Regions from separate parts of the Alteribacillus sp. JSM 102045 genome, predicted to be linked through region 1. Evidence: riboswitches for the same ligand, from Rfam matches in the RefSeq annotation. Region 1 holds a riboswitch; the other holds the start of a gene.
The links. A riboswitch is a leader RNA that binds a small molecule or an ion and turns the genes downstream of it on or off. The one in region 1 is predicted to bind S-adenosylmethionine.
Positions count from the first base shown of each region.

Region 2: another riboswitch for S-adenosylmethionine. It lies ahead of ACE1TI_RS06290 (methionine biosynthesis PLP-dependent protein); the one in region 1 lies ahead of metK (methionine adenosyltransferase).

Region 1 is NZ_JBHFQG010000004.1:132,744-148,183, reverse strand. It holds gene ACE1TI_RS04535 (MalY/PatB family protein) at 719-1,882, shown strand; gene ACE1TI_RS04530 (hypothetical protein) at 2,059-2,223, shown strand; gene ACE1TI_RS04525 (YwpF family protein) at 2,395-2,862, shown strand; gene ytkD (RNA deprotection pyrophosphohydrolase) at 2,963-3,451, shown strand; gene ACE1TI_RS04515 (ABC transporter permease) at 3,488-4,297, opposite strand; gene ACE1TI_RS04510 (ABC transporter ATP-binding protein) at 4,269-5,048, opposite strand; gene ACE1TI_RS04505 (ABC transporter substrate-binding protein) at 5,064-6,065, opposite strand; gene ACE1TI_RS04500 (alpha/beta hydrolase family protein) at 6,151-6,921, shown strand; gene ACE1TI_RS04495 (hypothetical protein) at 7,100-7,264, shown strand; gene pckA (phosphoenolpyruvate carboxykinase (ATP)) at 7,303-8,907, opposite strand; gene ACE1TI_RS04485 (thiol-disulfide oxidoreductase DCC family protein) at 9,118-9,534, shown strand; SAM riboswitch class I at 9,563-9,679, shown strand; gene metK (methionine adenosyltransferase) at 9,827-11,035, shown strand; gene ACE1TI_RS04475 (helix-turn-helix domain-containing protein) at 11,334-12,233, opposite strand; gene ACE1TI_RS04470 (gamma carbonic anhydrase) at 12,894-13,427, opposite strand; gene ACE1TI_RS04465 (alpha/beta hydrolase) at 13,563-14,342, shown strand; gene ACE1TI_RS04460 (tetraprenyl-beta-curcumene synthase family protein) at 14,370-15,440, shown strand, end outside.
Region 2 is NZ_JBHFQG010000006.1:91,841-107,280, forward strand. It holds gene ypeB (germination protein YpeB) at 1-755, opposite strand, end outside; gene sleB (spore cortex-lytic enzyme) at 773-1,735, opposite strand; gene metH (methionine synthase) at 1,953-5,405, opposite strand; gene ACE1TI_RS06285 (bifunctional homocysteine S-methyltransferase/methylenetetrahydrofolate reductase) at 5,433-7,259, opposite strand; gene ACE1TI_RS06290 (methionine biosynthesis PLP-dependent protein) at 7,296-8,399, opposite strand; SAM riboswitch class I at 8,511-8,626, opposite strand; gene ACE1TI_RS06295 (hypothetical protein) at 8,690-8,854, opposite strand; gene prsW (glutamic-type intramembrane protease PrsW) at 8,870-9,520, opposite strand; gene ACE1TI_RS06305 (asparaginase) at 9,601-10,545, opposite strand; gene ACE1TI_RS06310 (YpdA family putative bacillithiol disulfide reductase) at 10,592-11,572, opposite strand; gene ACE1TI_RS06315 (Glu/Leu/Phe/Val family dehydrogenase) at 11,665-12,918, opposite strand; gene ACE1TI_RS06320 (adaptor protein MecA) at 13,068-13,631, opposite strand; gene ACE1TI_RS06325 (metallophosphoesterase) at 13,724-14,479, opposite strand; gene yhfH (protein YhfH) at 14,619-14,750, opposite strand; gene ACE1TI_RS06335 (hypothetical protein) at 15,008-15,229, shown strand; gene ACE1TI_RS06340 (hypothetical protein) at 15,354-15,440, shown strand, end outside.

The sequences.
Region 1 (15,440 bases):
ATATGTAAAAAGCATGGATAAAAATGATCGAACCGTATACAATTTAATTGTGAAATTTTTCACAATATTTTTCAGGGGGAGTTTTTGTGGTTATGAATATGCTTAGAAATAGTTTATACACTGCGGAAATTTTAGCAGTACTGCGTAATTATCTTGGTTGGAGATGGCTAACTTCTGGCTGGGGGAAGTAGTAACAGGGGACTTTGAAGCAGGTGGGTTCATGCAAGGAGCCATTGCTGAACCAGTGACAAATCAAGCTGGAGAAGCAGCGTTTCCATAGTATAATGTTTTTTTGGAAAAAATAGCTTTGCCGATTGAGAATATCTTTAGTTTTGCAGTAGCATATGGAGAAGTGTAAGTAGGCTTAGGTTTGATTTTAGGAGTATTAACCGTTTATGCATCTTTCATTGGCCTAACGATGAACTTTGCTTTTTTATTTTTTGGCACTGTTTCCACAAATCCACTTATGCTTCTTAAAAAAACAGCAGTAACTAATCGTGCTGGCTTAATGAAAAAAAACGGCTTCTCTTCCTTGAAGCCGTTTTTTAAAGGAAAGAAACGGTGCTGGCTGTCTGCACCGTGCTCGGATAGAAGAAAAAGAAAATGCGGAATAGGGTGAATTCATAAGGAAAAGCTTGAAAAATCTATTAAAAAGAGGCAAACTTATACGAAAAGCCTTAATATATCTAGTTAGCTAAATGCTTGGGAGGATGCAGTTATGGATTTCGAAAAAGTTATTGATAGAAATAAAACAAATTCGATGAAATGGGACTTTGTTTCAGAACGGTACGGTTCAAGCGACTTATGGCCTATGTGGGTTGCAGATATGGACTTTCAAGCTCCGCAGCCTGTATTAGATGCTATGCAAAAAGTACTTGACCACGGGATTTTTGGCTATCATAGAAGGCCTGCATCGTTAAGGGAAGCCACGACATCTTGGATTCAAAAACGATTTGACTGGACGTTAAGCAATGATCAGCTTGTTTTCACCCCAGGTGTGGTACCAGCAATCAGCCATTTAATTCAAACATTTACGGAAAAAGGCGATGGAATTATCATTCAGCCCCCTGTCTATTATCCGTTTTATGCTCTTATCGATAACAATGAACGTAAGCTTCTGCGCAATCCATTAAAAGAAACAGAAAATGGATTTACTGTTGATTTAGAAGACTTGGAAAAGCAAATGCAAGCCGGTGCAAAAATGTTATTGCTTTGCAGTCCTCATAACCCTATTGGAAGAGTGTGGAAGCAAGAAGAGCTGGAAGCAGTAGCAGATCTTTGTGAAAAGTATGACGTGTTTGTTGTGTCTGATGAAATTCATGCCGACTTAGTACTTGAAGGCAAACATATACCATTTTCTAAAGCTGCAGCAGAGAAGAATATTGAGGTTATTACTTGTATGGCACCAAGTAAAACATTTAATTTAGCAGCACTTCAGCTGTCTTATGTTGTTTTTGAAAAGAAAGCTTCTCAGAAAAAATATGAAGCCCACCTGAAGCGTCAATTTGTTGAGATAGATAATCCTTTTGCTACGGTTGCGGCTGAAGCTGCTTATCGAGAAGGAGAAGAGTGGCTTGAGAATTTACTCGACTATGTACGAGGCAATGTAAAATTTGTTAAGCAGTATATTGAGACTAATATGCCTGAAATGAAAGTGATTGAACCAGAAGGAACATATTTGGTATGGGTAGATATGAGCGGCTTAAATATGGAAGCTTCAAAGCTGCAGTCATGGCTTAGAGAAGAAGGAAAGCTTGCTTTGAGCGACGGCCATATTTTCGGCGAGGAAGGAGCCGGATTTGCCCGAATTAACGTTGCATGTCCGCGAAATAACGTAGAGGAAGGTCTCAGTCGTTTACAAAAAGCTTACAATAACAGATAGTTACGTATTTCATAATAAAAGAGGAATTTTAACAGGGATATCGAATAGAGTAAATAGTATAGTACAAGGTGTTTAAAAACAATGCAGCCGATTGTAGATGACAGGCCGTGACAAGGAAAACTGGTTAATTCGTAAAATTAAACATTCTGTACGTACAAAAAGGAGCCCTGTTTATCATGCAAAAATGTTATACGGAAGAGCTTCGTGAGGAATGTGAGAGTAAACTTGGCCGCACTTTAACAGAAGAAGAAACGTTATTTATTGAATGGATGGCTGATCGTCAATGCAGGGAAAATGGCAGATTAGTAGGGAAAGGCCCTGTTTTAGAAGCAGAGAGATAGGCAGACAACAACGTGTAAGGCACATTGTGACAAGTATCTACTGAAAATAAGAAGGTTTTCACACATTATTGACGGATATTTACAATGTCAAAAGGCTGTCACAAAAGAGGTATCTTTGGGGCAGCCTTTCCTGTTTTAAAAGAAGAATTGTTCGCAAAAGAGAGGAAAACAATGAAAACATTCCGATTAATATCTCTGCAAATTATTTTAATGGAAAAGAATAAAGTGATTCACCGGTCAGTTCCGCTTCAGGACGGGCTTATTATTAACCGCGAAGAAAGCAACAGCTCCTGGCTTATAGAAGCCGTGATTCCAGCAGAAGAAAAAGACTTTCTAAAAGAAATAAAAAATCAAAAGTTAGTTTTTGAAGTAATTATTACGGAACGAAGCAATGAACCAGCTTTAATGACAGGAAACATACGTCAGCTCACTGATTTAAGTGAAAATTACAGTTTAATGATTGATGCTAAAATGGCAGCCGGTAAAGATGATGTTTCAAATCTCATTTTAGAAGGAATAGTTCAAGATGGTTATTCAGGGGAAGAGCTGCTGAACGAATTTATGTACCGAAAGAATGACCAAATGGAGTGGTCAAAAAAACTAGCGGAAAAAATATATAAAGAAATCAAAGATTCTTAGAAATGTTAAACTTTAAGTGAGGAATAACGTGTAATAAGGGAACAAACAATACAGAAGCAAACGACAAGGTTACACTATGTAAAAAACGAGGACGATTAGAATGAAGAAGATTACCTTTCTCGACTATTATCAAAATAAAGTTCACCTTGCTTTTGAAAATGTTCCTTTTTCCAACAATCCTGGTCATGTTTGGGTAGTCTGCCGATACAAAGGACAATGGCTCTTAACCCATCACCCCCGCAGAGGTCTGGAATTTCCAGGAGGGAAAGTAGAACCTGGTGAATCGGCAGAAGATGCAGCTATACGAGAAGTATGGGAAGAAACAGGAGGAAAAGTAGGGTACATCGTTCAACTTGGCCAATACAAGGTTTACGGTAAAGCAGAAACGGTAGTAAAAAATATTTATTATGCTGATATAAAGGAAATGGAACCAAAAGATGACTATATGGAAACAAAAGGGCCCGTATTAATACAAACACTCCCTCATAATATAAAATATAACAACTCGTACAGCTTTATTATGAAAGATGAAGTGCTGCCGCATACTCTCTCCTATTTAGAAAAAAAAGATATCACAAAAAAAGCTTAAACCCTCGTTTAGTAACGAGGGTTTAATTAGGGTATGCTAACTTTTACTAACTCGTTTTATAAGAATTTTTTCTAAAGATTCAATGGCTTTATACATAACGGCAGCTAATATAGCTATTACGATTAAGCTCATCATCACTTGCTGGAATTGAAAAACTTGAAATCCGTAAATAATGAGATAACCCAGCCCCTGTTTAGCGATGAGAAATTCGCCTACAATAACTCCCACCCAGGCAAGCCCTACATTAACTTTTAACGTTGATATAATTGTTGGAAAACAAGCAGGTAAAACAGCATAATGAAAGAGTTGTTTTTTGTTTGCCCCAAAGGTAAGCAGCACCTTTTTATAATTTTCATCAACCTGAAGAAATGCATTGTATACAACTAAAGTAGTGATAACGATAGAAAGCAGAACTCCCATTGCGATAATAGAAGTCATGCCGGGGCCAAAAGCAACGATAATAATAGGTCCGAGCGCTACTTTAGGCATGGAATTTAGTACGACTAGATAGGGATCTAAAACTTTTGACAAAAAAGGCGACCACCAAAGAATACCTGCAATTAAAGTGCCGCCAGCAGTTCCTAATATAAAACCAATTATGGTCTCAGAAAGAGTGATAGAAGCGTGCGTTAGCAGTGTGCCATCAGCGATTTTAGCAGTCATTAAGTTCCAAACCTTAGAAGGCATACTGAAAATAAGCGGATCTAACCATTGCATTCTGCTGAAAATTTCCCAGCTTAAAAAGAATATTCCCAATAAAATGAACTGGCAGCTTATAACCCGGCGTTTATTTTTTCGTTTCGTTTGCAGGTAGCGGCTATGAAGTGTTTGTGTTTTGGTCTTCAACTGTCTCCAGCTCCTTCCATACTTTTTGGAAGAATGGATGAAAATTTGGATCGTTTCTAACTTCTAATGGCAGTTTTTCTTTAAACACCTCAGGCACGTCAAAAACACGATGGATGGTACCAGGCCGGCTGCTGAATAGAAAGATCCGATCCGACATCGCTATTGCTTCACTAAGGTCATGTGTAACGAGTATGGCTGTTTTTTTCTGCTGTTTTAGAGTGGAATAAACTAAGTCTTCCAATTTTAGCTTGGTTTGATAATCTAATGCGGAAAAGGGTTCGTCTAGTAAGAGAAGAGAAGGTTTAGGAGCGAGCATTCTTACAAGTGCTGCACGCTGCCTCATGCCTCCAGAGAGTTCTGAAGGGAAAGCATCAGCTTTATCGGCAAGCCCTAATTCGCTTAAAAGATCCATGGCATCTTTTTTCGTTTTTTCATTGAATAAATTAGTAATAATCAATCCCAGCTCTATGTTTTTTTGGATAGTAAGCCACGGAAACAGATAATCTTCTTGAAGCATATATCCAGTCTCTTTTGTAGGGCCTGTAATTTCTTTATGGTTCATTAAAATTTTGCCGGATGTCGGTTTAAACAATCCGGCAATCATCGATAGTACTGTAGTTTTGCCGCAGCCGCTTGGTCCAATGAATGATACAAACTCACCGCCTGCTACGGTTAAATGAATAGATGATACAGCTTGAACGGCTTCGCTATCGGTTAAATACACTTTCTCAACGTCTTTTAAAGAAAGCATGTAAAACGCTCCTTCTTAGTCATTCATAACGTTTTCAGCCCATGTGTTATTAACAAACTCGTTGTATTCAGATCGTTCCGGCAGTTCGCCTGCTTCATCCATAATATCTTGAAGGTTATTCCATGCTTCTTCTGTTAGTACTGGTGTTGTAGCATAGGATTCTTGGTCGCGGTAACGCTTTGCTGCATCAGCAATAATTCCTTCTGGGGTGTCGTCAAAATAAGGTGTTATCGATTCAGCTATCTCCTCTGGAGTTGAGTTGTAGATCCATTGCTGTGCTTTGTGAATAGCACGAGTAAAGCGTTCGGCAGTGTCCTCATTTTCTTCTAAATAACTTTTCTTTGCCATAAACACAGTGTAAGGCACGGCACTGGATTCTTCTCCGAACGAAGCGACAATGTTTCCGAGCCCCTCTTGTTCAAATAAGGTAGCCTGTGGTTCAAATAACTGTACATATTCTCCAGTACCAGAAGCATACGCGTTGGCGATATTTGCAAAATCAATGTTTTGGATCAGGTCCAGGTCATTGTGCGGGTCAATACCATTCTTTTTTAATACGAATTCTCCTGTCATCTGAGGCATTCCGCCTTTACGCTGACCAAGAAATGTGCTTCCTTTTAAATCTTCCCAATCAAATTCCTCTGCTGTTTCTTCTCTAGCCATTAAAAAGGTTCCATCGCTTTGGGTGAGCATGGCAAAATTAATAATTGGCTCAGCCGGTTCTTGAGAATTCACATATATCGATGTCTCAGCCCCGACTAGTGCGACATCACTTCCGTCCGATAATAAGGAAGTCATGGTTTTGTCTCCGCCCCAAGTAGTGGTAAGATCTATGTTGAGATTTTCTTTTTCAAAATATCCTTCTTCTATGGCGACATATAACGGAGCGTAAAATATAGATCGTGTGACTTCAGCTAGACGAATCGTTTCTGTCGTTTCTTTTTGAAAACTACAAGCTGTTAATGTTCCTATAAACATAAAGAAGCACAATAGTGCAGTTAACATATTTTTAGTCATTATTCTTCTTCCTCCTATATACAGCGGCTGATTTTACATTTTATGAACAGGGCTGGTATCCCGTTCCTAGAAAAAGGAGAAAAAAATGATAGAAAAAAAGAAGCTAGGCAGCATCAATAATATCAACCTTTTTGAAGTGGCTTATAAAAGCGGAAAATATGCAGTCAAAGGCTGCTTAGGGGTTCCAAATGAAACTGGAACTCTTCCCGGAATTCTTTATCTCCGGGGTGGTTTGAAAAAGGTTGGAATGGTAAAAAAAGAGTGGGTTGCGGAATTAGCACACAATGGATATGTGGTGTTCGCTCCGTATTACCGAGGAAATGAAGGGGGAGAAGGGCAAGAAGACTTCTGCGGGTACGACCGCGAAGATGCAATGAACGGCTTTGACGTGCTTGCAGCGCTTGAGGAAACAAAAGGAAAGCCTCTTCACATTGTTGGTTTTTCACGTGGAGCCGTTATGGCTTTATTTACAGGTATGAAAAAAACAGCTTCTGCTATTGTCTGCTGGAGCGGAGTGAGCGATATGACTCTTACGTATAAAGAAAGATCTGACCTAAGAAAAATGTTAAGACGAGTAACAGGAGGAGATCCAATAACACGCCCCCTCGAATATGAATGGCGGACCCCTTTGAAACAAATAGGTGACCTAAAAGCACCTGTCTTCATTCTGCATGGAGAAAAAGACGAACACGTATCGGTGGAGCATGCGCATCGGCTTGAAGCTTATTTAAAAGCGGCCGGCCTCCCGGTGTTAAAGCAGGTGTACCCAAACATGCCCCATCATTTTCTTCCACCAGTCCGACAAAAAGCGATCTCTGAGATGATTAAATGGATGGATGGTAAGAATCACAGCTGAAAAAATCAAAATAGATCTAGAAAGTACTTGAGGGGTAGGCCTTTTACTTAGCTATATGTTTTCTTTCAGTATTTACGCCTCCTTGCCAGGCAATGGGCTTGAAACCCGAGACAGGAGAAAGAAAGGTGAACCGGTCATCAAAGAAGAGGTTTTGAAACCCAGTGCTGGAGTGTCAATGATGCAGTGTAACCAAGAAGGGGTATTGGCGTCCGGTATCGAAGTCACGTTGAGTACCGTTGCCAATTTTCTGATTAAGCGCAATCACACCGCCTGCAGAAAAGAGAAAAAACAAGCAAAACAGCCGGACGTAATTTCGTTTCACGACCGGCTTTTTACCATGTAAGGGCTTTTATGACAGCTGCTCCTTTTTAAAGCAGGTTATTATTCGGCGGTTTCTGGTGTCAGCACTCTGGGGCCTGCTTGTTTCACATGGTCTGGTACGTCTTTAAACTTTTGAAAATTCTTCTGGAATTTTGAGGCTAATTCTTTTGCTTTTTGCTGATATGCCTCTTTATCATTCCAAGTTTCCTGCGGCTGCAGGACTTCGTCTGGGACTCCAGGACAGTGTAGAGGAATATGAACACCAAATATTGGGTCTTCTGTCGTTTCTACCCCGTCTAATTCTCCAAGCAATGCCGCCTGAATCATTGCTCTAGTATAAGGAAGGTTCATTCGTTTACCGATCCCATAAGGACCCCCGGACCAGCCTGTGTTAACTAGAAAAACATTAACATCGTGCTGGAGGATTTTTTCTCCAAGCATTTCTGCATATCGGGACGCCTCAAGCGGAAGAAAAGGAGAACCAAAGCAAGTAGAAAAAGTAGCTTCAGGTTGAGTAATGCCGCGCTCTGTACCTGCAAGTTTACTTGTGTATCCGCTTAAGAAATGATACATGGCTTGTTCTTTTGTTAGCTTGCTTATAGGCGGAAGAACCCCGAACGCATCAGCTGTTAAAAAGATAATAGCTGATGGATGGCCGGCCATGCTTGGTTGTAGTGTATTTGGAATGTTTTCTATTGGGTAAGCCGCTCTCGTATTTTCTGTTAAATCTGTGTTGTCGTAATCGGGATCGCCCGTGTTTTCGTTTACATAAACATTTTCTAAAACAGAACCAAACCGAATCGCATTCCAAATTTGCGGTTCTTTTTTCTGAGACAGGTTAACACATTTTGCATAGCAGCCGCCTTCAATATTAAATACGCCATTATGGGACCATCCATGTTCGTCATCACCAATTAAGCTCCGGTTTGGATCCGCAGACAATGTCGTTTTCCCTGTGCCTGACAATCCGAAAAAGAGAGCCGTATCTCCTTCTGTTCCAACATTGGCAGAACAGTGCATCGGAAGGACTTCTTGTTCAGGCAGCAGAAAGTTCATCACCGAAAACACAGATTTTTTCATTTCTCCGGCATATTCTGTTCCGCCAATTAAAACGATTCGTTCCTCAAAAGATATGATGATAAAGGTTTCTGATTTTGTCCCATCTTCTTCAGGGTCCGCTTTAAAGTTAGGAGCTGCGATGATAGTAAAGTCAGCGTTATGCTTATTCAAGTCTTCCTGTTCAGGCCGGATAAATAATTGTCTTGCAAACACATTATGCCAGGCGTATTCATTAATAACTTGAATAGGCAGGCGGTAAGCTGGGTCTGCACCGGCATAACCACGAGTTACAAACAATTCTTCTTTCTCTTTAAGATGCTCAATGACTTTTTTATAAAGGGAGGAAAAAACCTCTTTGCTGATTGGCTGGTTTACAGGGCCCCAATCAATCTGATTGGTAACTGAAGATTCATCAACAATATATTTATCTTTTGGAGACCGTCCCGTATATTTTCCGGTTTCTACGCTTAAAGCGCCGTTAGACGTTAATACCCCCTCATTACGCTGCAGGGATTTTTCAATCAATCTAGATACTGGCAGATCTTGAAGCACATTTCCTCCATGAAGAAGCTCGGATAGCTCGTTTGAAAAATGAATCGTCGTCATGGCGGCAAAACCCTTTCTCTGATTAATAATGATCATTTAATTATGAATTAGTATAACACATTTATTTATTTAGTCTATACTAATTCGCAAATTTTGTTAAAAGATTTATACAAAAACGATAATTTTCATTTTACTGTTTTAAAAGCCAGTCGTTATTTTTGAGTGAGTTCACGTGTTAGAATGGGTTTAACCTATGAAGGAGATGGTACAGTGACAATTTCAAATAAGGTTTTTGTGGTTTTTTATGATGGAGCATGCACATTGTGCCAAAAAACAAAACAAGAGATAGAAAAGTGGGACAAACACCAGGTCTTAACATGGCGTTCGATTGAAGATCCTTCTATATTAGAAGAATACCCCTTTTTAAAAGAAGATAGAATTCAGCAGGAAATGCATCTTCTTGAAGAAGGTACCTATTTATATACAGGGTTTGCTGCTGTAAAAAGAATCCTTCAATTATTTCCAGCGGGAAAAATATTTACACCCCTTTTATATTTTCCCGGAGCAGATTGGGCTGGAGAGCAGGTTTATAAACAAATTGCAAAAAATCGTCATCTTTTACTAGGAGAGAAATGTCCTTCTGGAGCCTGCGAAATAAAAAGTGATTCATTTGACAGAAACAGTTAACTGCGTTATGATATTTCGCGAACGGATACTCTTATCCCGAGCTGGCGGAGGGACAGGCCCTGTGAAGCCCGGCAACCATCCCCGTACAAAAGGAGGGGCAAAGGTGCTAACCTGGAAAGACGGATATCGTCTTGGAAGATAAGAGGCGAAAAAGGTGAACGGCTACTATCCCTTTTCCTCGCCATGGAAAAGGGATTTTGTATTTTTTACAGAAATTTTTTCTCCTTCTCGTCTTAATATGTATCAGGGTATGAGTGCCGTAATACCAAACTTGGTAAAGGAGGCAGTACACGTGGCAACTGCAGGACGAAGATTATTTACTTCAGAATCGGTCACGGAAGGGCATCCTGATAAGATTTGTGACCAAATATCAGATGCAATTCTAGATGAAATTATTACAAAGGATCCTAATGCTCGTGTAGCGTGTGAAACAATAGTTAACACGGGATTAGTACTGGTAGCTGGTGAAATCACGACTTCTACTTATGTCGATATCCCAAAAATTGCCAGAGATACGTTAAAAAACATAGGTTATACACGCGCAAAATACGGATTTGATTATGAAACCTGCGCGGTATTAACTTCTATTGATGAACAATCTTCTGACATTGCTCAAGGTGTGGACAAGGCATTAGAAGCAAGAGAAGGTCAGATGACAGATGAAGAGATTGAAGCTATCGGTGCAGGAGACCAAGGTTTAATGTTTGGTTATGCCGATAATGAAACAGAAGAGCTCATGCCTCTTCCTATTTCACTGTCTCATAAATTGGCCAGAAGACTTACAGAAGTACGAAAAAATGAAATCATTCCTTATTTACGCCCGGACGGGAAAACGCAGGTGACTGTGGAGTATGGGGAAAACGGTGCTCCTTTGCGTGTCGAGACCATTGTTATCTCTACGCAGCATCATGCGGATGTGACATTAGAACAAATTGACCGGGATTTAAAAGAACATGTTATTGAACCGGTAGTGCCGTCTCACTTACTAGACGAAGAAACAAAGTATTTCATCAATCCAACCGGTCGCTTTGTGATTGGCGGTCCTCAAGGAGATGCTGGATTGACAGGAAGAAAAATCATCGTTGATACGTATGGCGGGTATTCAAGGCATGGCGGCGGTGCTTTTTCCGGCAAAGATCCTACTAAAGTGGACCGTTCTGCATCTTATGCTGCTCGTTATGTTGCCAAGAACATTGTGGCGGCAGGACTGGCGGAAAAGTGCGAAGTCCAGCTTGCGTATGCTATTGGGGTAGCTGAGCCTGTTTCCATTTCCATTGAAACGTTCGGAACAGGAATAGTTTCTGAAGACCTGCTCGTTAAGCTAGTACGTGAAAACTTTGATCTGCGTCCGGCGGGCATTATTAAAATGCTGAATCTGCGCCGGCCGATTTACCGGCAGACTGCTGCTTATGGACATTTTGGCCGCACGGACATCGACCTTCCTTGGGAGACAACCGATAAAGCCGATGTATTGAAACAAATGGCAGCAGAAGTAAAATAATAAAAAGAGAGAGCCTGACATCGCTTTTCAGCGGGTGCAGGCTCTTTTCTTGCACTGTATAAAAGTATAAGAGATTTTATTTCTAAACAGTATAAGTTAAAACTACGGCATTCAACGTACAGGACGTACTAATGCGGCCGTTGTCACAGGGCGTGGTGTTTTTAATACTATCAAATGGACAATATAATCGGAAGATAGTATAAGTGCAACTAACGCCACTGCCATCCCCTTCCAGGCGTGTCAATCTGCAATTTTTCTTTAGCCGGTTACCTTTTAAATGACAAGCAGAGTTTTCTAATTATTCGTAAATTAAATCTTCGAATGTTCCTTCGGCATTGATTTGCTGTAATTCTTTTCTGACAATCTCAGCCAGATGCTTTTGGGATGTGACCTCAAAGACAGCGAGCGCTTTGCTCCAGCTTTTAGCACCTTCTTCTTTTTTATCAAGAAATATTAAGTTTCTTCCTTTTTGATAAAGCAATTCGCCGAAAACATACATGTTGTTGGAATCAATGCAGCGTTTAATGCCTTTTTCACACCAAAATACTGAGCTCTCGTACTGCTTTTGATTAGTTAACGATTTCGTAAGTGTATAAATTAAGCGGAGTTCTATAGAGACATTTTTAATTCGTTTTAGCTGGTGAAGGTTATAGAGAGCTTCTTTACATATTTTTGAAGCCTTTTTATAATCTTTTTCCAGGTCATAAAAGATAGCCAGCGTGTTCATCATTTCCCCTTTACGTTCAGTAAATGTAGGATTGTCATCCACACTGAATGCCTCGTTTATTAATTGGACAGCTTCCTCTGTTTTTCGATCCAGGTGGTAAAGACAGATGCTCTCATGCCACATCATATATTGCTTATAGTAGCCTTGCTGGAAAAGGGGATTGGCTTTTTCATACTGAAGAATAGAACGAATTTCTTTGTATTCCTGGTTAAACCGAAATTCTTTCAGCTGCTCGAACACTTCTTCTACATAATCAGGCCTGTCCGATCTAGCTTCTTCAAAAAAGTAATACATGTCGGCTCCAAGACGCTCGGAAATCTGAAAAAGGGTGTTGGAGTAAGGTATGATAGTGCCGTTTTCAATTTTGCTCACTTGAGCTTGCGTGCAGATTCCATTAGCAAGGTCAGCTTGTGTCAAACTATGATACCTTCTTAACTCTTGAATTTTTTTTCCCACTCTGGAAAAATCCATTTTTTCGTCCCCTCCCCGTATATGCCTATAATTATCATAATCGAAGAGAATGGAAGAAGGAAGTAGAAAATTTCGGAAAAATGAAATAAGAAACGTCGTTAGCCAAAATTCACGTTTTTTCAACATATTTTATACTCAAATAGAACCACGACATAGTTAGAAGTTAGGGGAGGTGACAAGTAGTATGAAAACAATAATTTCTGCTTTATTCTTAACCTTGGCTATTATATTTAGCACTACTGGCGGCACTTTTGATATTTCTTATGATGCGTTTCTCGTTTTTGATCTTCCACATAAACATTAAGGACAAGCTTTCCTTTCAACTCGCCAATGGCGGGTTTTATTTTTACCCAACGAGGAAAACAACAGTTTCATGTGCCGCCTGCAATATATGTAACTGAAAGAAAAGCTAAGCCTCTTTTAAACGATTTGGCTTTGCCTCTATTTAAAACATAGTATAGGCTGCTGCGCCTCTGTCATCGCCTTTGAGGCTCGCCAATCGGCGAGTTTTCTTTATACTATCTTGGATGAATAAAAGGAAGATAGTATAAGTGCAACTACATCTCTGCCGGCGCCTTACGGCTTGGCACTCGATGAGTTTTCTTTATACTATCTTAAAAGAATGATTAGAAAGATAGTATAAGTGCAACTACGCCTCTGTCATCGCCTTTCAGGCTCGTCAATCGTCGAGTTTTCTTTATAGTATTTTCCCTTTTCTATATACGAGTTTCGGACTCTTTGCATTTCCTGGAAGTCTTCTTCGTTAAGGTCGCGAACGACTTTTGCAGGGCGTCCGAGGGCTAGTGTTCTTGGCGGGATCGTTTTTCCAGGTGGGACGAGGCTGCCGGCTCCTATGAAAGCTTCTTCGCCTATTTCAGCACCGTCAAGTATTTGTGCTCCCATACCGATCAGAGCGTTTTTTCGAATAATGGCGCTGTGTAAAAGGACCATGTGGCCGACAGTAACATCGTCTTCGAGAATGAGCGGGTTTTTTGGACTTTGATGCAGGACGGAATTGTCTTGTATATTGACTCGGTTGCCTATTACCGTAGGGGCTACATCTCCTCGAATGACTGAATTAAACCATACACTTGAATCCTCTCCAATAGACACATCGCCGGTAATTGTAACATAATCCGCAATGTATGCGGACTTAGCTATATTTGGGGATGTTCCTTTATATGAATAGATCATCACATGTCCTCCCAACTTTTTAGTAAATTCCTATTATCTAATGTAAGTTTAGCAAAAAAAGTAGTAAAATGAATAGAGCAATCTCTATGATAAGAAGGGTAATGGATGGTTGTTGGGAAAGGCAGGTTTTAGAAAATGATGAAAAACTGGATGTGTGATCGTGCTCGAGGAACTGTCTTGATTGTTCATGGAGCAGGAGAACATCACGGCCGTTATAGCTGGGTCATTCAATACCTGAATAAGCAAAGATTTCATGTCGTCAGCGGTGACTTGCCAGGACATGGCAGGACAAGAGGAAAAAGGGGGCATATCGACCACTTTGACCAATACATAGATGCTCTATACGCCTGGTATAAAGAAGCGGCGTCTTATGAACTCCCTGTTTTTATTTTCGGGCACAGTGTGGGGGGACTTATCGTTATACGTGCTTTAATGGAAAAATATATGCCGGTAAAAGGGGTTATACTATCTTCTCCTTGTCTAGGCTTATATGAATACCCGAATAGATTGGCAGATGTCGCCACGAGAATGTTTCATAGAATCACCCCAACTTTAACAGCTAAATCGGGACTGCAAGCAGAACGTATAACACGTGACCCTGAAGCGCGTGCTGCCTATGAGAAAGACGAATTTAATACTTCCGTTGTTACAGCCAGATGGTATCAAGAAACATTAAAAGCAATGAAACGAAGCTTGCTTGAAGCAGAAAGGTTTCCGAACATACCACTTTTGGTCATGCAGGCTGGAGAAGATTATATTGTGGATAAGCATGCATCCCACCGCTGGTTTAATAGGCTGGAAATTGCCGACCGTTCTATGAAAGAATGGAAAAGTCTTTATCATGAACTGCTGAACGAACCGGAACGCGAAGAAGTCTTTCGCTTTATGATGAATTTCATTCACCAACGACTATAGCATGTGAAATAATAAAGGAGGATCCTTGTGAAGGTACCAACGAAAACATGGACACTTATGTATCGTATTTTTAAGGAAGTTATCCCAGAAGTACATCAAATTCTAGGAGAGTGGAAAAAAAGGGCAGAGAAGATACCAGATGATGAACTGCGCCAGCATGCTCTTGGGAGTATTGAAAAAAAAGCTTTCCATTGTGAAGGTGCGGGTGTTTATGCGCTACTAACAAGAGAAGAAAAGCGCACGGACCTGCTTCAATTTATTATTGCTTACCAAACAATTAGTGATTATCTAGACAGCTTGTGCGATTGGAGCAAATCACAGGATCCAGAAGATTTCCGAATGCTTCATTCAGCGATGAAGCATGCTCTTGATCCATCCGCAGATAAAGACGATTATTATAAATTCCACCAGGCAAAAGAAGACGGAGGATATTTGAAGTCATTAGTGGAGACATGCCAGCAGACGTTAAATACTTTTCCAGGCTTTGAAAACTCTCAAGGTGAAATGGAAGAGCTGTCAGCATATTACCGGGACCTTCAAGTATATAAACATGTAGTCAAAGCAGATAGAGAGCCGCTGCTGAAAGATTGGTTTGAGAAACATAATAATAACCTGCCTGACATGACGTGGTATGAGTTTAGTGCCTGCGCAGGATCTACATTAGGGATATTTTCACTTGCTGCATATGCTTCGAGAAGTCATTTAGCAAAGGTGCAGGCTCAATCTATTAAAGCAGCCTATTTTCCTTATGTACAAGGTCTTCATATTTTAATGGATTACTTTATTGATCAAGAAGAAGATCTTAGAGATGATGAGCTGAATTTCTGTGCTTATTATCCAGATGAAGAAAAACTGGTTGAAAGGGTTCGGCATTTTAAACAGCAAGCTGTCAAAAGTGTGTCCATTCTCCCTGACGCTAAATTTCATTATATGATTAGCAAAGGGATAGTTGCTATATATTTAGCTGATGATAAAGTGCAGACTAATCCTGATTTGAAATCTACTGCTAATCGATTCATCCGCTTCAGCGGACTTCCAACTGCATTCTTTTATTTTAACTCCTGGATTTACAGGCGGAAAACTCAAGCACTCCACGGC
Region 2 (15,440 bases), on a different contig from region 1:
CCTTTTTTATTTAGTTCGTCTATATGAACTTCCATGGAATCCGGAAGGCCTAAAAATGCTTTTGCTTTATTTGCAGCTTCTTCTTTACTAATCTCCTTTCCTTTTACATTTTCCGCAATTTTTTTATCTATATCCGGTGCAAACCCTTCTTCCATTTCAGGTCCGAATTCTGTCTCGGTGAACCCTTTTACTTTATCGTCTATCATATGGAATCCATTTACAATGGAATTATCCATTGGCTCATCGTTATTTGCCATTGCGTCTTCTGCTTCTGTCCATTTATAGTTTTCTTTTAAAGTAGATGCTTGCAATCTTCTTAAATCATGTTTAATTTCACCGGCCTCTTTATAAAAATTACTCAGCTGCTCATATTCTCTTTCTGATAAAGGTTCGTTCCCTAAATCGCGAATCGTTGTTTTATAACTGAAATTACCAATTCTATGAAGTAATTCTTCCGTTTCGTTAAGCGCCATCATCCCAAGCGGCAGCTGCCCCAGCTCACTTTGTGCCATCGAGGTAATACGCCAAACCTGTGCCAATGAACTAGATAATTGTTTTCTCGAATTCATGGCCAGAGTTGAACCTACTTCATCCTCTAACTGATCCAGATGAAACGTTAAATCATGAAAAGCCCGCTGATAATTGTTTTCGTTATTAATAAGAAGAGCTTCTTTTTGGTTTGCTTGATTCGCTCCCCACCAGCCTGTTCCAACTAAAGCAGCTACAAGCAAACCTATTAACACGTTACGAATCATATTAATGCTCACCTCCGTTATTTAGCAAATACATGCTTACCTATAGTTTTTATTTGCGGCCGCTGTGCTACCCATCCTGAGGTAGCTGTTGCTGGATTGTAATAATAAAGAGCTCCATCAGAAGGGTCCTGACCGTTAATTGCATCAAGAACAGCCTTACGTGCTTGCTCATTAGGAGTCATATAAATTTGTCCGTCAGCTACTGCTGTAAATGCCCGCGGTTCAAAAATCACACCACTTGCGGTATTTGGAAAAGTTGGACTGTTAATTCGGTTAATGATCACGGCTGCAACTGCTACCTGGCCTACATATGGCTCCCCTCTTGCTTCTCCATACACAGCATTCGACATAATTTGAATATCATTTTCCGAATATCCATCCGGCACATTCATAGCTTTTTGAATATTAGACTCATTTGACTGATCTTCATTTGCTTGTTCTTGATCCGTTTGCGGCTGCTCTGTCTCTGCTCCCCTGCCGCCTTCTTGTCTGCGCTGTCCATTGCGCTGCTGGCCTCCCTGCTGCTGCTCTTTTTGAGGCTGCTGTTCTTCCCCTCCTTTTTTGTCCCTGCTTCCTTTTTTACCTTTTTGAATGTCTTTTGGTGTACCGCCAAAATGCGTGAATTCCCTGCCATTTTCTAATGCTTCTTTCACAAAAGCTTCGTCATAATCTGTAGATTTTTCAAGCATACTTTTCATTTCTTTACCAACAAGTCCGTCAGTTTCTAATCCGAATTCTTCTTGAAAATTCTTTACCGCCCAAAAGGTGCCCCAGCCATACACTCCATCAATGTCACCATTGTAAAAACCGTTATATTGAAGTCTTGCCTGAAGCTCTACAACATCATCGCCTGTAGCACCCTTTTGTATGACTTGATCTGTAAATGCTTCAGCGGTTGTGATAGGAAATGTGTAACTAAAAATGAAAAAACATAAAGAAATGAAAATTATTTTACATAGAAATTTCTTATATAATTTCATTTACTATTGTCCCTCCTTTTACTCACCAATTCTTGGTTGATCTTATTTTCTTCCAGGCTGGCTTTTTTATTCATAAAGAGTTATTTATTCCATTGGTTTTTTCAAATAAAATAACTCGGCTTGCGCCGAGTTTTCATGGTGAAGATCGTAACTGGTTTGTTTTCTATTTTCATAATAAAAAGCTCTTTTCGACACCAGGTCGAATAGAGCTTTTTAATTATAATACACTAAAATATCTCGCTTCAGGGTGAGCAAAGACCATCGCAGAAACAGACGCTTCAGGTTCCATCATAAATTCATCTGTTAACTGTACGCCAATTTTTTCTGGTCTGAGCAAACGGAATAATTTTGCTTGATCTTCTAATTCCGGGCAAGCAGGATAACCAAAAGATACTCGAATTCCTTGATACTTGGCTGCAAATCTTTCTTCCATTGTCATCTCAGGAGAATCTGGTATACCCCATTGGTCTCTCATCATCTGATGAATTCTCTCTGCAAAACCTTCAGCCAGTTCTAATGCAGCAGCCTGAACTAAATGACTGAATAGGTAATCTCCATTTTCTTTGGCTGCCGCAGACATTTCTCTTACTCCTTCTCCAGCAGTAACAGTCAAGAAGCCGACATAATCCATTTCACCGCTATTAACTGGACGAATAAAGTCAGCAAGGCATAAATGAGGAGCACGAGGCTGTCTTGGAAAAGAAAAACGTTCAAGAATTTTCTTTTCTTCTGGATGATTGTAGATAAATATTTCGTTCCCATCTGACTGGGCCGGATAAAATCTATACATTCCGTGAGCTTTCAGCAAATTTTCTTTTTTGGCCCTGTCCATCAGATGGTCTACTTTTTCTTTTAAAGCTACAGCTTTTTCATTTTTTTCATTTAAAAGCCTGCTAACCTTTCCCTGAAGTCCTAAATGTTTCCCCATAAGCATTTGCAAATTTACATATGGCTCTAAATGAGCAATACTAAAATTTTTCAACAGGTGTTCTTTTAAATCTGGCGGAATATGCACAGGTACTTCTGTAGACACCGCGGACCGTGCTGGAGTTTCCTCAGATACAGTATTTACAACTTCCTTCTTTTGTCCTTGATCTAATCGTTTTTTACATTTCTCTATCAATTCTTGCTGCAACTTTGTACGTTCATCTGGTACAGCTAGTTTATTTGCTATATCTAAGCCGTTCATGGCGTCTTTTGCATACAAGACCATCCCATCATATTCTGCGCTTATTTTTTCTTCTGTAAATTTACGAGTAAGCGCAGCTCCACCTACAAGGACAGGGATAGATATTTCCTGATTTTTTAAATCTTGCGCTGTTAGCACCATTTGCTGTGCTGATTTAACAAGCAGACCGCTTAAACCTACCGCATCAGGTTTTTCTTTACCAATCGCTTCAATTAGTTCATTGGAAGTGACTTTAATTCCTAAATTAACGATTTTAAAGCCATTATTCGATAATATAATGTCAACTAAATTTTTCCCAATGTCATGAACATCACCTTTAACCGTAGCAAGCAGTATCTTTCCTTTCCCCGAATCATCATCTTCTTTCTTTTCCATGTATGGTTCAAGGTGAGCAACAGCTGCCTTCATGGCTTCTGCACTCTGAAGCACTTCCGCTACGATAAGCTCATTGTTATTAAATAATTTACCAACTTTGTCCATTCCGTTCATTAACGGTCCATTAATAATATCAAGTGCATCTTCAAATTTTTTAAGTGCTTCGTTCAAATCTTCAAACAAGCCTTCTTTTGTTCCTTCGATTATATATTCAGCCAATCTCTCTTCTAAAGAAAGATTTTTTTCCACTTTCTTTTTCTCTGCTTTTTTTCCTCGGTAATGAGCTGTAAATTCTGCCAAGGTTTCATCAGAGGTTTCAAACAACAATTTTCTTGCCATTTCCTTTTCATTATCAGGAATACTTGCAAACCGTTCTAATTTTTCGGTATTAACAATAGCATAATCCAAACCGGCATTAGTACAGTAATACATAAACGCTGCATTTAAAACCTCTCTTCCAACAGGTGGAAGCCCAAATGATACGTTACTGATACCTAAAATTGTTAAACAGTCGGGAAGTTCTTCTTTAATTAGACGAATTCCTTCTACGGTTGCTTCAGCCGAACCAATATATTGTTCATCCCCAGTTCCTACCGGAAAAACAAGCGGATCAAAAATAATGTCTTTTGGATTTAACCCATGCTTATGAACAAGCAGATCATGTGAGCGCTTAGCAATTTCGAGCTTTCTTTCCGCAGTAACAGCCATTCCTTCTTCATCGATAGTACCAACTACCACAGTTGCTCCAAAACGTTTAACAATTGGAATAATATCATTAAATCGTTCTTCTCCGTCTTCTAAGTTAATCGAATTAATAATTGATTTTCCTTGAGAATAAGTTAATGCTTTTTCAATTACTTCTGCATCCGTAGAATCAATCATTAATGGAACTTTTACTTTATTTATTACATAACTTAGGAATTTTTCCATGTCTTCTAATTCTTCGCGGTCGGGATCAGCGAGACATACATCAATAACATGAGCCCCTCTTTTCACCTGTGCTCTAGCAATTTCAGATGCTTCTTCAAACTTATCTTCATTAATAAGTCTTTTGAATTTTCTTGACCCAATAACATTGGTCCGTTCTCCAACAAATAGCGGCCTCATATCTTCTTCATAGATTAGCGGCTCAATACCAGATACGCTGTGCGGATGAGATTCTACAGGCAGCCTGGGGGCATAATCTTTCAATGTTTCTCTCATTACTTTAATATGTTCAGGTGTGGTTCCGCAGCAGCCTCCTACAATATTAAGCCACCCTTTTTCGCCAAATGTTTTAAGTTTAGAGGCAAGGGACTCCGGCGATTCATGATAATGGCCCTCTTCGTCAGGCAGTCCTGCGTTTGGATAACAATGAACATAAGTAGTAGCCAAATCCGAAAGGGAACGCAGATGGTCCCTCATAAATTCCGGGCCTGTGGCACAATTTAAACCTACAACCGTAGGTTTCATATGTTCTAAAGAAATATAAAAGGATTCAATATTCTGTCCTGCAAGAGTGGTCCCCATCGGTTCTATAGTGCCTGATACAATAAGCGGTAATTCTGTATTCGTCCTTGCTTCCGCTCGTTTTATACCAATATAAGCGGCTTTCACATTTCTCATATCTTGACTTGTTTCTAACAAAAATACATCAATTCCACCATTTATTAATCCTTTAGCCTGTTCTTCGTAAGCTTCTGCTAATTCTTCGAATGTCGTTCCTCCCGTAACTGAGAGAGATTTCGTAGTTGGACCCATCGCACCGGCTACATATCTTGGAAATTCAGGGGTTGAATAGTCATCAGCTGCTTCTCTTGCAAGTTTGGCAGCAGCAATGTTAAGTTCTTCGGCTCTATCTTCCAAATCATAATCAGCGAGCACAATGCTTGTAGCTCCAAATGTATTTGTCTCTATAATATCAGCACCGGCTTCTAAATACTCTCGATGTATTTGATCAATTACATGAGGGGAGGTTACATTAAGATATTCATTACAACCATCGTAATGCTCGCCTCCAAAGTCCTCCGGTTTCAGATCGGCGTTTTGAAGCATCGTACCCATTGCACCGTCTAATAATAATATCGATTGTTTTAATCTATCTTTAAATTGAACCGTTGTCGTCATCGTCCCACTCCTTCATATGCTGCTCTCTTAACGCTGCAATGCAGATTCACGTATATAAGCTGTTAATTCTGCAGTTATATCGTACCGCAAAAACGGCGTAATTAAATAGACTCCATGGAAATAATTTAATGCCTTGTCTATAAGAGTTTTTGCAATGGCTATTCCTTCCTGCTGAGCTTTTTCTCTATCTTCTCCGCAAGCTGCCATTTTCTGTCTTGTCTCATCTGTTAATTTAATTCCAGGGACTTCGTTATGAAGAAATTCCGCATTTCTGCTGCTAACAAGCGGCATAATACCTATATATATTGGAACCGGCAAATGCTTTGTTGCTTCATAAATCTCTTTAAATTGCTCTATTCCATAAACCGGTTGACTCATAAAATAATCTGCACCAGCATCGATTTTCTTTTCCAGCCGTTTGACAGCACGCTCTAGATTTCTGACATTTGGGTTAAAAGCAGCTGCTACTGTAAAAGAAGTTTTTTCGCCTAATGATTTACCTGAAAAAGAACGCCCTTCATTCATTTCTTTCATTAATGAAATTAAATCGAATGAGTTAACATCATATACAGAAGTTGCCCCAGGAAAGTCTCCCACTTTTGTCGGGTCCCCGGTGACCGCTAATACATCATGAATGCCAAGGGCATGTATACCAAGCAAATGAGATTGAAGACCGATCAGGTTTCTGTCTCGGCAGGCAACGTGCAGAAGAGGTCTGGCACTTGTTTTATTTTTTACCATAGCTCCCATCGCTAAGTTATCGATACGAGGAGAAGCAAGGGAATTATCAGCCATCGTCACAGCATCTGCACCAGCTTGATATAATTTTTCTGCTCCCTTTATAAATTTTTCCGTTGCTAATTTTTTAGGAGTATCTAACTCTACAATAACAGATGGCTTTTGATACTTTTCGTTTAGCCGGACAATATTTGAAGGTACTTCAGATGACACTGGCTGATCATGCTCCGTTATTTCAACTATTGCTTTTTCTTTTACAGGTACTGTCCCCTTTACAGCTCGAGCTACTTCTGCAATATGTTCAGGCGTAGTTCCACAGCACCCGCCGATCAAACTTACTCCCTGCTGTTTAAGATCTTGAGCTCTTTCATAAAAATAATCGGGATTCGACTGATAAACAAACCTGCCGTCATCTAAATCAGGTAAACTAGCATTTGGATAGGCTGAAAGATATACATCTTTCATTAAAGGGACTGTCTCAAGGGAGCGTAAAATGTGATAAGGGCCCATTCTGCAATTTAACCCTACAACGTCCGCACCAGCAGCTTTAAGCTTTTGAAAAACTTCACTGACCGGTGTACCTCCATGCATCACACCGACTTCTCCTAATGCAACCTGGGCAACAACAGGCAGATCCGTCATCTTTCTTATTAATTTTAAGGTGTTGATTATTTCTGATAAGTCATAAAACGTTTCGAGCATTAAACCGTCTGGGTTTTCTGAAAGTAAAGCCTCTGCCTGTTCTTTAAAGGCCTCCTCAATTTCTTCACTGCTGACGTCAAGCTGTTGAACCCCTTTAATACCTCCAATCGTTCCAAAGACAAAGGTATCCCAACCAGCACTTTCTTTTGCAAGCCGGACGCCTGCCCTGTTAATTTCTGCTGTTTCTTTTTCCAGTTGATATTTCTGCAATTTTATCTTATTTGCCGCATATGTATTAGATTGTATAATATTAGCGCCTGCTCTCACATATTCTTTATGAACTGCTTTTATCGTATCTGGTTCACTCAGGTTTAACATTTCAAACGAGCCCGTAAATCCTTTATCGTATAAATAAGTCCCCATAGCCCCGTCACCGACAAGCATGTCCTGCTGTAATCTTTCAAGAAAATTCACTACTATGTCATCCTTTCTGTCTTTTAAAACAGCTCCTTATAATTTAGTTAAAGCTTGATTTAAATCTGCTATTAAATCTTCTGAGTTTTCTATACCAACCGAGAAGCGGAGCAGTCGATTGCATACGCCGATAGCCAGCCTTACTTCTTCCGGCACATCCGCATGTGTCTGTGTTGCAGGATATGTCATAAAACTTTCCACTCCCCCAAGACTCTCAGCAAATGTTATTAATTGCAGTTCCTGAAGAAGAGTATTCACCCATTCTTCACTTTGTAAGCGAAATGACAACATACCGCCTTTACCTGGATACATTACATCTGTTATTTTTTCGTGGTTATTTAGAAATGCTGTAACTTCCTGAGCATTTTTTGTATGTTTTTCCATGCGAACGGATAAGGTCTTCATCCCTCTCATAAGCAGCCAAGAATCCATTGGGGATAAAATAGTGCCCATCCCGTTGTGAAAAGCTCCAATGCGTTCACAAATTTTTTCATCATTAGCAACAATCAGTCCAGCAATTACATCATTGTGGCCTCCTAAATACTTAGAAGCACTGTGAATCACAATATCTGCTCCCATGTTCAGAGGCTGCTGCAGTACGGGAGTATAAAACGTGTTATCCACGATAAGGAGTAAATCTTGTTCTTTAGCTAATGCAGCAAGGGCTTCAATGTCTGCCTCTTGCATTAATGGATTAGTAGGTGTTTCTATAAACAGAGCTCGTGTTTTTTCATTTACCAGTTCTTTAAAACCTTCCAATTTACGCGGGTCGCCGTATTGAACACTTACTCCCCAGTTTTTCCATCCTTCTTCAAAAAGCCTGTATGTTCCTCCATACAAATCTTGGGAGGCCAGTATTTCATCTCCTTTATCAAAAATAGCAAATAACGTTTGTATAGCTGCCATACCAGAACTTAATGCAAATCCCTTTTTTCCGTTTTCAAGTGTAGCAATCGCATTTTCGAGTATTTCTCTTGTGGGATTTCCTGTTCGGGAGTAGTCATACCCGGTCGACTGTCCAATTCCAGAATGACGGTAAGCAGTTGAAAAATATACGGGAGCACTGACCGCTCCTGTTTTTTCATCTTGTTTATTACCTATTTGCACCAGGTTTGTTTCTATATGATGATTCCTGCTCATTCGTCTGCACCTCATTTTTATGTAATTTTGCTTTTGAATTCTTTATGCCCTATTAAGAAAGCCTTCTTCTTGATAAGAAGAAGGCCTGCTTTATAAAGACATGTACGCTTCATCTTATCTATCAGACGATTTATTTATATATCGTCTGCCGGATTTAGCACCTGACCACATCGTGGCTGGTTGCTGAGATTTCGCAGGGCCAGTCCCTCCATCTCTCTTGATAAGAATATCAAATTGATTTTGTTGTTAGTAAAACCGTACACGATAAACCGCATAATTGCAATAACAAATTATTCCGGGGTGGCATCGATGTGAAGATTCGTTTCATTACCGCATACACAGCGTTTAAATCCTGTTTCAAGCTCTCCTTTTTCGTTATTTCTTCCGCGAAGAATATATTTTTCACCGCATTTTGGACAGCGGACAATCACACGATAACGAGTTTGAACAGCCATAACTCCCATCCTTTCTTATGCCATTTTTTCATTCGCTTTTTTTGTTCTTGATAAGGCGAACCACCATAAGAAAAACATAAACGGAACGATGATAACTAGTACATTTTCATGGATGGTCAATAATATCAGATCATAAATTCCATGTAAAATAAGCGGGACAGCCAGAGCCATCATAGTCCACAATGTTTTTCTTTCTTGTACAGCAATTTGGGCACATCCTATATAATACCCCATTACCACTCCAAATAAAGCATGGCTCGAAACAGGAAGGAACGCTCGGCCTATCGCGTAATCAATGCCAGCAGCCATTAAATACATTACATTCTCTGCAGAAGCAAAACCTAGAGAAAGAGCTGCACCGTAAACGATACCATCATAGCGTGTTTGAAAAGCAACAAATTTATAGATAGTAAAATATAATAAAAACCATTTAAAAAATTCTTCTAAACCTGCGGCTCCAACAAAGGAATATAACCAGTCAGATTGAAAAATACCTTCTGCTTCTAAAGCATATTGCAAAACCATAATAGGGAACACAAGCAATGCGCCAATAACAAAAGTTCTAGCTACTTGTAATACAGTATTGGATTCATATTCATTTCTTAAATAAAAATAACTTAACAGTGAGATGGCAGGTGCCAGGGCTGCGATGATGAGCGCAATCACTTTTATCCCGTCCCCTCTTATTTTCTTATCGTAACACGCTATATTAATGATGAAAATAAGGGCTCAAGGTAAAATTTCGCCTACGTTTTATTTGTTGACAAAGCAACTGCTAATTTTATTCTTGCTTTTTTAGAATCTAGATCTTCCCCTAGTTCCACCCCTATTGTGGATAATTCATAGGCACTCCCATGATAATCATATGTTGTGTACACATGTCCTTCTTCAGCACTAGTCGTTAGGACAACTCTAACATTTTTATCCATTGCATTTTTTATACTGCTCACCATCTCAGGAGTAACCTGTCCTCTTCCAACTCCTTCTAATACTATTCCTGCTGCTCCGCTGTTAACCGAGGCATCAATATGAACGCCATCCGCGTTTAAATAAGTTTTTATAATGTCTACTCTCGGTATTTGGTCTCCTAATTCTAAATATTCTCTTTTGATAGGTTTTTGGTATAGAATAACTTCATCGTTATCAATAATACCTAAATATCCGAAACCAAATGAATTAAACCCTTGTATATTCGAAGCATGTTCTTTTTTCACATACCTTGCCGAGAAAATTCTTTCATTAAAAACCACTACCGTGCCAAAGTCACTTAAATTTTTTTCACAGGCTGTCAAAATAGCATAGCGAATATTTATATAAGCATCACTGCCTAAAGCCTCTGGTGCTCTCTGAGATCCTGTAATGATAATTGGTTTAGTGCTATTCACTGTTAAATCAAGAAAATATGCAGTTTCTTCTAAAGTATCAGTTCCATGAGTAACAACAATTCCGTCCACTGTACTATCATTGAGATATTCTTGGATTCTTTGGTTTAATTGAACCCAATCTTGAAAAGTTAAATGGATACTCGGTTTTTGAGTAAATGAGTCGATTACCAGGTTTACGTGAGTAGGCAGATCAAACATAGAAGTCAGTTCTTCTCCCGTCAGCTCTCCAGCAGCTAATAATCCTGAATCTTCTTTTGTTTTACTTGCAATAGTGCCGCCTGTTGCAATTAAGACAACTTTTTTCATACACTCACCTCTTTTAATTAATCAGCATCTTCAATTTATATTTCCATTATTTATTGTCTTTAACAATTGATTCTGCAATAAGTTTGCCATGAAACCGGCCGTTCTCAATGAATATTTCATTTGCATTGTTTCCAGCGGCTAATACTCCTGCAATATAAAGCCCTTTTATATTGGATTCCATCGTGTTTTCATTAAAAACCGGACGTCCTGTTTCGGAATCAGTCCTGACTCCCATTTGATGAAGAAATGAATGATCGGGATGATAACCTGTCATTGCAAATACAAATTCGGTCTCAAGGGTGTATTCTTTTCCTTTTTTATCGTAGAAAACATAATCGGGGGTTATTCTTTTTATATCAGCTTCATAAACCATAGTAATTTTATTTCGTCTGACAAGAGAATAGAAATCCGGGAGAATCCATGGCTTAACGGCTTCCGTAAGTTCTTTCCCCCGATATAATACAGTCACCTCTGCACCTGCTTGCTCCAAAGCGAGTGCCGCATCTACTGCTGAGTTTTTTCCCCCGATAACCGTTACTTTTTTTTGAAAATAGGGATGGGCCTCTTTAAAATAATGAAAAACATGAGGCAATTCTTCTCCTTCCACCCCCATAATGTTAGGACTATCATAGTAGCCAGTCGCCACAATGACATATTGGCTTTTATACATATGTTCTTGGCCGTTTTTCGTTACAGTTTTCACTCTAAAACCGTCTGTATTCTTAAGCACATTTTTCACTTTTTCATAAGAATTAATCCTCAATTGGCTTCTTTCTGCTACTTGCCGGTAGTAAACAAGTGCTTCATGTCGTTTTGGTTTTCTTTCAATAGACGAAAAAGGAATGTTCCCTATTTCCAGCTTGTCACTGGAGCTGAAAAAGGTCTGATGAGAAGGATACCAATATATAGAATGGACAACATTCTCCTTTTCAATGATAAGAGGATTGTATCCTTTATTTTGCAATGCAAGACCGGCGGCTAATCCGCAAGGCCCGGCTCCAATTATGACAATTTCTTCTTCTGGCATATCAGGTCGCTCCTTCAAACTTTTTCTTTTTAATGAAAGAAAACCCGCCGAAAATGGCGAGTCTGAAAGATATGTTAACAAATAGCTTGGTATTATATCCATCCGCGAAAACGGGAAGCTTCTGCCATTTTACGGACACCAATCATATAAGCTGCTAATCGCATATCGACTTTTCTTCCATAAGCTAATTTATATATGTTTTCAAAGGCATGAACCATTACTTGTTCAAGTTTTGTCTCTACTTCCTCTTCCGTCCAATAATACCCTTGATTATTCTGCACCCATTCAAAATAGGAAACTGTTACGCCTCCTGAGCTGGCAAGCACATCTGGTACTAACAAGATACCTCTTTCAGATAATATTTTTGTTGCTTTTAAAGTTGTCGGACCATTTGCTGCTTCTACCACAATCCCAGCTTTGATATGGTGGGCATTCTTCTCGGTAATTTGATTTTCAATGGCAGCAGGCACCAAAATATCACAATCAACTTCCAGAAGCTCCTGATTGGAAAGACGATCCTTAAAAAGGTTTGTTACCGTTCCAAAAGAATCTCTACGATCAAGTAAATAATCAATATCAAGACCATCAGGATCATATAAAGCTCCGTGTGCATCTGCTATTCCAACAACTTTGGCGCCAGCGTCATGCATGAACTTCGCAAGAAAACTGCCCGCATTTCCAAAACCTTGAATAACAATCCTGGCTTCCTGCAAATTTAACCCCTTTTTCTTCGCAGCTTCTCTAATGCAAATTGTAACACCTTTTGCTGTTGCAGATTCTCTTCCATGGGAACCTCCAAGCACAATTGGTTTGCCGGTTATAAAGCCAGGCGAGTCAAATTCACGAATTCTGCTGTATTCGTCAAGCATCCAAGCCATGATTTGAGAATTAGTAAAAACATCAGGCGCAGGAATATCTTTGGTTGGGCCTACAATCTGACTAATAGCACGAACATACCCGCGGCTAAGTCTTTCTAATTCATGAAATGACATTTTTCTTGGGTCACATATTATTCCGCCTTTTCCACCTCCGTAAGGAAGATCCACAATCCCGGCCTTTAAGGACATCCAAATCGATAAAGCTTTCACTTCCTGTTCTGTCACATCAGGGTGAAAACGGACGCCGCCTTTTGTAGGGCCAACTGCATCATTGTGCTGCGCTCTGTAACCTGTAAAAACTTTTGTTGTACCATCATCCATTTTTACAGGTATGCGAACGGTTAATAAGCGCATGGGCTCTTTCATAAGTTCAAAAACTTCTTCTGGATAGCCTAATTTATCTAAAGCATTTTTAATTACTGTCTGAGTAGAATCAAGAACATTCATGTTTTCAAGCTGCTCATCCATTGCATTTTCTTGATTGTGTTTTTCATGTTCCTCCATACTTTTCACCCCTGAAGCATTTGCTTGTTGACTAATCTATACACTGCCTAATCAATTACTACTATAAAGAATAAATGTTTTTATTTCCACTACAACCTTGTAAAAAGAAAAGTTTATATTTGCCTCGATGCTAAGGATTGAAGAGCAGATTTCGTTTTTAATATTTTCCCTTTTTTTCTTGTTATAACCGGGTCTACATATGCTTTTTCTCCGTATTCTTCGAGAAGTGGTGAGAGAAGTGCAGGCACCTTTGCTTTATGAAAAGTAAAATAAAGATAGTAATATGGATTCCATTCTATTAACATGCCGCCTTTTATTTTGTGATGTGCTGCTCGTTCTGCTAAAGCAAGCAAGTCATCTTTACGGTTAAAACGAAATAACAAAGTATTTTTGGGCTTTTTCTCTGCGCTTAACAAACTGATTTTATCCCCCTCTTCATCAAAAAAACTTATAACTAGATGGATGGTATCTTTTTCCGCTTCATTAATTTCCGCATCCAGCTGTGCATTTTGCTGAACGTTAAAATGGTCGGATATCATTTTTAGAAGCGAGGTGAAAAATAATTCTGCACGTTCATTATTTATACATCCATTATGTGGATCAATTCCGTTATCTAAAAGCTCTTGTCTTGTGAGATGAACTTTTAAACGGTCTCCCGGCCAGGTGTATATCTCCATTTCAAGTCCTCCTGATTCTGCCGTTGTCGTGCCTATGCTGTTGTTAACCTGCTATACTATATTCATTGCGGCACGGAGGGGTGAAGACATAATTAGGCTCTTCGTTTAAGAGTGATAAGATGTGATTCGGCGGGGGCCCCCCATCTCAGCGGTAAGGTTGTAGTGCCATAACCATTACTTATAAGCAGCTGTATTCCCCGACGTGTCTTCCAACCGCCTTTTTCCCGAATTCCCAATAGACCTAAACGTATCTGCCCTCCATGTGTGTGGCCGCTTAATGCAGCCTCAAAAACAAACGGTGCAGTTAACTGATCTAACACGGCTGGGTCATGTATGGTTAATATTGGTATGCTTTTTTGTCTTTTCTCTTTAAATTCTGTTTCATTTAATACTTGATGCCTGTCCATCAAGCCTGCTATATTTAAAACTTCATTGTTAAGACGCCATTGGAAAATACTGTTTTCTAAAATAATAACCTCTTCTTCCTCAAGTAAAACCAGTAAATCTTCTCGCACTTCTGCATCATTGTTTCCCCATACAAATATTACTGTGCCAATTTCCTTAAGTTTTCTAATGTTATCCCGCACTCTGGCTAAAGGAACCCCTGCCTCCATAATGTCTCCACCAATAATAACCAGTTCGGCTTTATTTTTTACTTTCTTTACTAGTTTGTCAGGAATGCAGCGGAAATGAATATCAGATATAAAATAAATGCATTTATTACAGAAGCTTTTTGGTAATTTTTTCAAATAAAGCTCTTCATTCCTTAACCTGTTTCTTTTCGCTTCTATTCCCATAAAAATAATCCAAAAGAATAAAAGATAAACAATCACCCTTTTTAATCTCATTTACAATCGACCTTTCCAACCTTTTTCCACGCTCCACCATATTATACAGCAGGTAGAATACCAGCGGAAGGCACCTGAAATTTAAATAATTTTCCAAAAAAAAAGAACGGCAGCCCGTTCTTTAAACCTTAGGATAATTTTATATATCAGTATTTCTTAAACATTTATCACATTGGTTCATATACGATTCATGCTGTTCTTCCATCACTTCTCCACAATCCGAACAATGTTTTGGCGGCAGGTTTCTAAAAAATTCAGTAATTTTTTTCATTGTACTTTCCCCTTTCGACCTTTTCTACATTGTATTATAACAGTTAACAAAATGTCAATTTGTTTTAGAACATTACCGCCCATTTTTTCTGGTTTTTTATATTAATTCTTTGAAAGTTCCTGTGTTAATCAATTCTGTTACATAATAATTTTTATTGAATAAGAACGTTCTTAGAAACATTCTGTCAAATGTGGAAAATCGTTTCCGATCTATTTTATACTTAAAGAGATAATGTTCCAAAGGGAGAGACGCAAAAGATGGATTTAACCATATTTTTAATAGGAACAGCTTTATTTGGCGGAGGATTTTTTCTGTTGCTTTTCTTATTACTTAAAAAAAAGAGTTTAGCTCTTCCATTTATACTTATGGGAATAGGAGTTGTTATTTGTTTTATTGGGCTGCTGCTGTCTTCGCCTTTAACAGAAGAAAATCAATACAGCTCGAAAAGTTCTCTACCGGGGACGGTTTACAGTTGGTGATAAGAATGGGGCTGTAAAAATTAATTTCCTCTTTTTAGAGGACTCTTCCCGTTATAATTATTTGATAATTCAAATAAATTTCGTTATACTAATAAGAGTACCTTTTAAACAGGAGGCGGAACCAATGTTATTAAACAAACTGAAGTGCCGCTCGCTTATAACAGACCATGATGTCGACTATAATTACAGATTAGGTATCCCTATTGAAGTG